DNA from 2 places in the Chelatococcus sp. GCM10030263 genome. Region 2 is predicted to be linked to the other one. Evidence: predicted binding sites of a transcription regulator. Region 2 holds the regulator's gene; the other holds the start of a gene.

Region 1 (4,369 bases), on a different contig from region 2:
GGCCATGGTCGGAGCCGACGATGAGGAGGACGTCGTCGCCGGCGGCGCGAAGCCGCTCGACGGCGTCCGCGACGAGCGCGACATGGGCGTCCGCCGCCTGCAGCGCTGCCAGGTGCTCCGGCGCGCCGAGCGGCACCGCATGCTGTGTGGTGTCGGGATGGCCGAGCCACATGAGGGCGAAAGCGGGCCGGCGCTCGGTCAGTGCCTCAGCGACGAAGCGTTCCGCCATCGCCCGGTCGCCGAGGATGTCGGGGCCGACCTCGAGAGCACGCGCCAGCGGCACCGGCTCGCCCCCCGGCCCGAAGGAGCCGGCGCGGTGATAGACATGGCCGTGGCCGTCCGGATCATGGGCATAGGCCGCGCCCGGCGAGACATTGGAGAAGATGACCGTGCCGCCGCAATCGCGCGTGCGCTCGGCGAGCGTGGAGGCGGCAAGCGAGCGGCCGGTCACGCGCCGCTTATGGGCGAAGAAGCCGGGCTGGCCGACGTCGTGCACGGCAAAGCGGCCGTCCTCCACGAGCGCCATGGTATTGCCTTCGAGCTCGTGGCGCGCGGGCCGGCAGCCGGTTGCCAGATTCGACGAGCAGACCCGCGTGACCGACGGCACGGCGCTCCGGTGCGCGGCAAACCATTGCGACCGCTCCCGGAAGCGCATCAGGGTCGGGGTCGTGTCGGGGCGGACGAAGTCACGTCTCAGCCCATCGAGGATGACGGCCACCGCGCGCCGCATTCAGCCCTCCACCCCGTTCAGGACGAAATCGAAGATGTCGATATTGCGCAGCGGCGCCGTTTTTGCGCGCTGCACATAGGCCTCGCTCAGCCGATGCGAGACAATGAAGGGGACGGGCTGTTCGGCGAGGCTGCCGTGGGAGCGCAGGCGCTCCCCGGCGAGCTGCGAAAGGTCGTGGTCGATTGCCCGTGCGCCGAGCGCCACCCCTGCCCGGCCGACGACGGCGATGTCGCCTTCCCGATCCTCCGGCAGGTCGAAGCGCGCACAAGCCTCCTCGCGCGGCAGCGCGAGATCGATGCCGGGCAGACCGCGCAGGAAGGTCAGGACCTCGTCGCGACCGATCGTGTTACGGCGGAGATGCACCCGCACGAAGCCGCCCAACGCACCGTGGTGGCGCACGAAGGGATCGGTGATCGGACAGATCACGCGCGTCGCGCCGGGCCCGAACTCCGCATCCAGCTGGTCGCCGAGATAGACGACATTCGCCCCGCCCTCGGGCGTCGCCATGTCGGTCATGCCGTGATCGGCGACGATGCCGACGACGGCGCCGAGATCGAGAAGTGCTGCGAGCCGCATATCGACCGCCTGCATGAAGGCATTGGCCTCCGGCGTTCCCGGCGCGTGCTTGTGCTGCACATAATCCGACAGGGAGAGATAGATGATATCGGGCCGGCGCTCGGCGATCAGCCGGATCCCGGCATCGAGCACGAAGAGCGAGAGATCCGGGGAATAAGGATCGGGCGTCTCGCGACCGACGAGCTGCGGCACATCGGCGATGCCGTGCTCCGCCAGCGTGCAGAGCGCCGCCTTTTCCGCCGAGAAGGCGACGCCGGCGAGATCGCGGGCAAGTGCCTTGCGCAACTTGTCCTTGGCGGTGACGGCAATGACCTGGCCGCCTGCCTGCGAGAAGCGCGCCAGGATCGTATCGGCTCGCATCGGCGCCGCATCGACCATCATGATCTCGCGGCCGGTGGCACGGTCGAGATAGTAATTGCCGGACACGCCGTGTACCGAAGGCGGGGCGCCGCAGACGATCGAGACGTTGTTCGGATTGGTGAAGGTCGGCATGGCGGCGAGCGCCTCGGCTGCGAACCCCTGCCCCATCATCCGGTCGAGCGCCGGCACGACGCCCGCCTCCCGCGCCGCGGCGATATAGTCCGGGTCGCATCCGTCGAAACAGATGACGACGGTCGGCCGGCTCGGCCAATGGTAGGTTCGGCCGTTCACCTCCAGCGAAACCGGCATGTCGTCACGCGAAGCAGCAATCGTCGGCAAAACCGGCTCCTTGTAATACAAATGTCATGATAGGTCGCTAACCTCAGAGGTTTCGAGTAGATCAGCGACTATATTTCTGTTGTCTGCTGGATTACTGCATATTAGAGTCGGATGGTAAATCGAGTTTACTTCCGTCGCTGTGTGAGAAAGTGGAACACATGCAGCAACGCCTGCCGCCTTTGAAGGCGCTCATCGCTTTCGAGAGTGTCGTTCGCACCGGGAGCGTCACCGCGGCGGCCGACGAGTTGTTCGTCACGCATAGCGCGGTCAGCAAGCAGATCGCTGCGCTCGAGGCCTGGATCGGCGAGCCGCTCTTTGCCGAGAACCGGCGCGCGATGATGCCGACTCCGGCGGCGCTGCGCCTCGCCGACAGTGTCGGCATGGCGCTGAAGCTGATCAGCCAATCCCTCGATGCCTTCTCGGACCATGCCGAGAGTGTCCTGCTACGGGTGATCGCTCCGGCGACTTTCGCCATGCGCTGGCTTTTGCCGCGGCTGCCCGATTTCCAGCTCCTGCACGAGACGGTCCGCGTACGCGTGCGGCAGACGCATACGCCGGAGAGCTGGCTCGACATTCCCTTCGATCTGGCGATCCGGCGCGGCGGGCCGGTGCCGCCGCATTTCAAGGCGATCGCCTTCTTTCGGGAGGAACTCGGTCTCGTCTGCCGTCCCGATATTCTGCGCGGCGATGGGCGGCCAGTCGCCGAGATTGTCGCGACGCTACCGCTTCTCAAGGCGGAGACGCGGCCGGGCGAGCTCGAGAGCTGGCTTCTCACCGCGGAGGCATCCGTGCGGCTCGCCTCGCGCGCCGTTTCCTTCCCGCATTTCTACACCGCGCTGGAGGCAGCGATCGCCGGGGCCGGCGCGGTCGTCGCACCCGTCAAGGTGCTGGAGGATCTGCTCCACCGCGGGGATCTCGTGGAAATCGACCCGAGCGTGCGCCTGCAGGGCCCCGATTATGTCGCTCTCTATGATGAGGGCGCTGCGGACACATCGGCTCAAGCGCTGTTTGCCAACTGGCTCGCCTCCATCCCCAGCCATGTTCTGCAACACGCACCGGGCGCGAGGCGCCAGGGCAGCCTGGTCGCGATCTGAACGCGACAGACCCGCAGGTCGCGGTTTCTCAAGTCAGCGCGAAGGCCTCGTGCACGGCCGACTGTAACGCGCCGCCGAGGACGGCACCGCCACCCGCCACATAGATGCGGTCGCCGAGCACGGTCGCGCCGACGGCATGGCGCGGGGTCGGCATGGGAGCGTGCTGCTGCCATGCATCCGTCGCCGGATCGTAGCTCTCCGTCTGTCCGAACACTTTGGCCTGGCGTGGCACGCCTTGGCTCAGGATGCCGGCCTCGCCGCCCATCGCAAAAAGGCGGTCGCGATAGACCACGAGCCCGTGGCCGGACCGCGCCGTCGGCATGACCGCGCGTTCCTCCCAGGTGTCGCGCTCGGGCAGATAGACGTGGTGGAGATCGGTATTGTATTCGAAGGTGTTGAAGCGCCCGCCGATGATGTGGATCACCCCGTTGTGGGCGACGCAGCCGACATGGTCGCGTGCGCCGGGCAGCGGCTTCCTCGCCGTCCATTGGTCGCTCTGCGGGTCGTAGACCTCGTGCCAGCCGACGCTCGCCCGCTCGGCGACGGGTGCGCCGGCTCCGCCGACGAGGTGGATCTTGCCACCGAGCGCGACAGCCGCCGCGGCGCCCCGGGCACGCGGCAGAGGGGCGATGGCGCTCCACCGGTCCGCTGCGACATCATAGGCATATACATTGGTGTCGGGATTGCGGTTCTGCTCGATGAAACCGCCGAAAGCATAGATCCGCCCGGCATCGGCCGCGACAGCCACGTGGTTGGCGCCGCGCGGCAGCGGTGCCGCATCGAACCAGCGATCCGCGCCGGGGTCATAGACATGGTGGTAGGCGCGGTCGACGCGACCCTCGCCATAGCCGCCGACGATATGCATGCGGCCGGCCCAGGCCGTCGCCCAGGCCATTTCGCTACGCGGGAGCGGCAGAGGCGCCCGCGCGATCCACTGACCCTGCGGTCCTTTCGGGGCGGGGCTGTCGACGACGCGTTGCGCCTCTTGCTCCGGCTCGAGATGGTGCACGAAGCCCCCGCCCTGCAGGCGGGAATAGGGCGCGGGCGAAGGCGGTGCTTCCTTCAGCGGCGGCAGGTGATCGGAATGCTGCGCGAGCGCCTCGGCTCCGAATGCGGCCGATGCGAGCCCTGTCGCGAGAAAGGTTCGGCGGTCCATCGGGTACCTCGTGGAAGGACTATGAAGCGTCGACGATAAGGCACGGGAGCAGCCTCGGCCAGAACGGCCGAAGCCCTGCCGAAGGCGGGCCGTTCACAGCCTTGCGAGTGGCCG
Region 2 (4,369 bases):
TTTCCGGTGCCGACCATGTTAGTTTCGGGGCCACCCACATACGCGAGACCTCCGCCCGTTTCGGTTCCGACGTAAAACGTCACGTCCGCTTTCAATTCGCTCTTTAGCGCTTGGGCTTCCGCCTGAGACCGCAGTGCTAGCAGCGCGTCCTCAAGAGTTTTCCATTTATCGTCCGAGTGTATCTTTTCCGTGCCGACCTGTCGGAAGCGGAAGTTAGCTCCGGAGTTCTCGAGTGCCTCGTTTGTGAGTTGAAAGCTATCGCGAAGATAGTCTTTTACTGTTTGCTCGCCGACATCTTCGGCGGCCTTATGGCTATAGAGCAGCAGCAGATCGATGGTAATGGTCTCCCGCTCCCACTCGCCCTTTTCGTTAACGATGAAGGCGACCGTCTCGCCCTGGTCGATCTGATAGCGTTGGCTGCCGGCCGTAACCGAAAAACTCCATGCGGCCACGGTGTCGAACACAACTCTGCTCCCGGATGGTTGGCCGGGCGGCAATTCGATGTTGGCCTGCCAGTTGCCGTCGGATACGTGAACCAAGATCTTCGGCCTGTCCAAGGGCGGCAGTTTGCCGTCGGTCAGATCGCCGGCTCGGTAGGTGGTATCCGGGCTTCGCACCATCTCCCATTTCTGCTTTTCCGCAATGTAGAGGAACTCGTAGGTGTCGCCGTTGTGCAGTTTCGTGGGGCCCGGATTGTTGATGTTCGAGCTATCAATTTCAGCCGTCGTCGCTGCAGTGGAGCGCAGAATCACGCGGTCGCGATCGCCTGCCGTTTCGGGCAGCTTGATCTGCGGCAGGAAACTCTCGTCCGAAAAGTCCACCACCGTTATCGGCGTCGTTGGCCGCGGCATGGCCGCCGTCGCGTCGGTCGCGTTCAGCTCCGTCGTGGGGCCTCTATCGAGCACCCATTTGCCGAAGCGAGCCATGTATTTGAATGCATAGGCATCGCCCGCCGTGATATCTGTCGTGCCGGCATATAAAAGGTTATCGCCGTTGATCTTGGAATTATATGTGGCCTCTGAATGAACGAGGATCACGGCGCTGTCGTCGGCATGCGCGGGAAGCTTGATGCTCGGTGCCCAGCTGCCGTTATACATCGTGTAAATGCTGAGAGCGCTGCCTTTGGCGACGTCTGGGATATTCTCGCTCACGGTCGATGGTGACATCATGTCGCTCGAAGGAGGCATAAAGCGCCATAGATTTTCTTTGAAATCATATTGGAACGTATATTTGTTCCCACTGGCGATGTTTATGCTGCTTGCCTCTAAATTTTCTCCTGTTAAAGTCGCCAAGAGTGTCGCGCTTGATGCGATAGTTACTTGATCTCCGTCGTTGGGGTTTTTTGGAAGGGTTAAATATTTACGCCAATTTCCATTGCTTAGAGTGAATGTTATGCTTCTGTAACCCGATGGAAGCTGACCTCCGTCTATGTCGTTAGGCGTCAGAGAAGTGACCGCGCTGGCGATCGGGTCGACATGGCTGCCCGCGGGGGGCGGTGTGAGTTCCAGTTGGGCGCTTGGCTCGTTGGAGGGCGGCGGAAGTTTGAACTCCGGATGATCGCCCGGATCCGCCGAGGGCGGCAGCGCAGGTGGCAATGTAAACTCCGGACCTTTATCGGCCCTCACAGAAAGGGATTGGGAAAGGTCCGTGTTGCTGCTTCCGGAAATACTGCTCATAATAAACCTCTAATATATCACATATACATTAATATAATCAATGCTATATCATTGTATTAAATTTTATGCAGCCGCAACTATGATCTGTGACTCTGACCTCGCGATCACTGTCGCTTGCAATTCGCTAAATGAGACCGTTCGGTCGCGTTGATGCTCGGCTATTTAGATGTGACCAGCTGTGGCGAGCTGGTCCGGCTTGTCGAGCGGACGGGTTCTACCGCTTCGCGAACCACGATGGCTCAGGTGATCAAGGGCGGCTGACTCCGGATCAGGTGCACCTCGACCTCCGAGAGTCGATATCCGGCCCCCTTGGCCTGAGTGCAAGCACCAGCGTTCTCGGGCGCACAGTGGCGGCGTCTACTCCATGACGTCTAAAGCGGCTTTGCCCGGCTCAGCCCGTTTTCGAGAAAGTCTCGTCGAAGGAATAGCCCGCGCCGCGCACCGTGCGGATCGGGTCCGGCCGGCGCATGCGGTTGATCGCCTTGCGCAGGCGGCCGACATGCACGTCGACGGTACGCTCGTCGATATAGACGTCATGCCCCCAGACGCGGTCGAGCAGTTGCTCGCGCGTGAAGACGCGGCCGGGGCTCTGCATCAGGAACTCGAGCAGCTTGAACTCCGTCGGGCCGAGGTGAAGCTCGCGCCCGCCGCGCTTGACGCGATGCGTCTCACGGTCGAGCTCGATGTCGCCGGCGATGAGCTGGGTCGCGACCTGCCCGGGCTTGGTGCGGCGGAGCAGGGCCCTGACCCGTGCCAGAAGCTCCGGCACGGAGAAGGGCTTGACGATATAGTCGTCGGCGCCGGTCGCCAGCCCGCGCACGCGCTCGGCCTCCTCGCCGCGCGCGGTCAGCATGATGATGGGCAGGCGCTGCGTTTCCTCACGCGCCCGCACACGCCGGCAGAGCTCGATACCGGACAAGCCCGGCAGCATCCAATCGAGAAGGACGAGGTCGGGCACCGTTTCGCGCAGGCGAACTTCTGCCTCGTCGCCACGGGCGACATTGTCGACCACGTAGCCTTCCGCTTCCAGGTTGTAACGCAACAGCAACGTCAGCGGCTCTTCGTCCTCAACGATCAGAATGCGTGGTCCCATCGGCCTGTCCATGACGTCATGCCCGTTTGCCATTGGCTCAGAGCCCCGATCTTCAGGCGTTGGGCTCCGTCGTGACGGTCGTGAAGCTCGATGTGTCGCCCTTCGGGCGGTCGACACCCAGCGTGATGCCCGTCACGAGGTAGTGGACGGTCTCGGCGATATTGGTCGTGTGATCTCCGATCCGCTCGATATTCTTGGCCAGAAAGAGGAGATGCGTGCAGAAGGTGATGTTGCGCGGGTCTTCCATCATATAGGTGAGAAGTTCGCGGAAGATCGACGTGTAGAGCGCATCGATGCGGTCGTCGCGCTGCCAGACGTCGAGCGCCCGTGTCTCGTCACGCTGCACATAAGCGTCGAGCACGTCCTTGAGCTGGCCCTGGACCAGGTCGCTCATATGCTGCACGCCGACGACGAGCTTCGGCGGTTGAGTTTCGCCGCTGACGGCGACAACGCGCTTGCTCGTGTTCTTGGCGAGATCGCCGATCCGCTCGAGATCGGCGGCGACGCGGATGGCCGAGATGAGCTCGCGCAGGTCGACAGCCATGGGCTGCCGGCGTGCGATCGTCATCACGGCGAGTTCCTCGATATCGCGCTGCAATCCGTCGAGACGGGCGTCGCCGGTGATCACCGCCTGCGCGAGACTGACGTCGCGGCGGACGAGTGCGGCGGTGGCATCACCAAGCATCTTCTCGGCGACGCCGCCCATCTCGACGATCCTGCTGCGCAGCAGGTCGAGTTCCTGATCGAAGGAGGTGACGGTATGCTCAGCCATCGGCCTGTGATCCCCTGTTCGTCGTCTGACGGCTCGGTCTCAACCGAAGCGGCCGGTGATATAGTCCTGTGTGCGCTTGTCTTGCGGCACCGTGAATATTTTCGACGTCTCGTCGAACTCGACGAGGTCGCCGAGATACATGAACGCCGTATACTGCGACACACGCGCCGCCTGCTGCATGTTGTGCGTGACGATGGCGATCGTATAGTCACGCTTCAACTCGTCGATCAGCTCCTCGACCTTGGCGGTCGAGATCGGATCGAGCGCCGAACAGGGCTCGTCCAGCAGAATGACCTCCGGCTTGACTGCCACGGTCCGGGCGATGCACAGGCGCTGCTGCTGACCGCCCGAGAGGCCGAGACCGCTCGTGTGGAGCTTGTCCTTCACTTCCTCCCACAAGGCCGCGCGCCGTAGCGCCGACTCCACGCGCACGTCGAGCTCGGCCTTGTCGAGGCTCTCATAGAGCCGGATCCCGAAGGCGATATTGTCATAGATCGACATCGGGAAGGGCGTCGGCTTCTGGAAGACCATGCCGACCTTGGCGCGAAGCATGTTGAGATCCTGCTTCGGGCTGAGCACGTTGTCACCGTCCACGAGAACTTCACCCTCCGCGCGCTGCTTCGGATAAAGATCGTACATCCGGTTCAAGACACGCAGCAGTGTGGACTTGCCGCAACCGGACGGGCCGATGAAGGCGGTGACGATATTCTGATAGAGCGGCAGATTGATGCCCTTCAGCGCGAGCGTATCGCCGTAGTAGAACTTGAGATTGCGGACCGAGACCTTCTCGGCGCGGGCGTTATCAGTGGCAGTGGGTGTCATTTCGAG

What was found. The regulator PhoB, encoded in region 2, activates phosphate uptake and scavenging genes when phosphate is short. The targets are predictions, from matches to a motif close to TGTCATNNANCTGTCAT.
Region 1: the regulator PhoB is predicted to act here: its motif matches at 2,017-2,033, upstream of phnA (phosphonoacetate hydrolase).

What each region holds. Positions count from the first base shown of each region.
Region 1 is NZ_JBHTDB010000004.1:179,402-183,770, reverse strand. Features, by position in the region: gene ACFQU1_RS10170 (alkaline phosphatase family protein) at 1-730, opposite strand, end outside; gene phnA (phosphonoacetate hydrolase) at 731-1,975, opposite strand; gene ACFQU1_RS10160 (LysR substrate-binding domain-containing protein) at 2,164-3,099, shown strand; gene ACFQU1_RS10155 (Kelch repeat-containing protein) at 3,128-4,255, opposite strand.
Region 2 is NZ_JBHTDB010000005.1:640,692-645,060, forward strand. Features, by position in the region: gene ACFQU1_RS13260 (zinc-dependent metalloprotease family protein) at 1-1,676, opposite strand, end outside; gene phoB (phosphate regulon transcriptional regulator PhoB) at 2,068-2,769, opposite strand; gene phoU (phosphate signaling complex protein PhoU) at 2,822-3,541, opposite strand; gene pstB (phosphate ABC transporter ATP-binding protein PstB) at 3,581-4,363, opposite strand; gene pstA (phosphate ABC transporter permease PstA) at 4,360-4,369, opposite strand, start outside.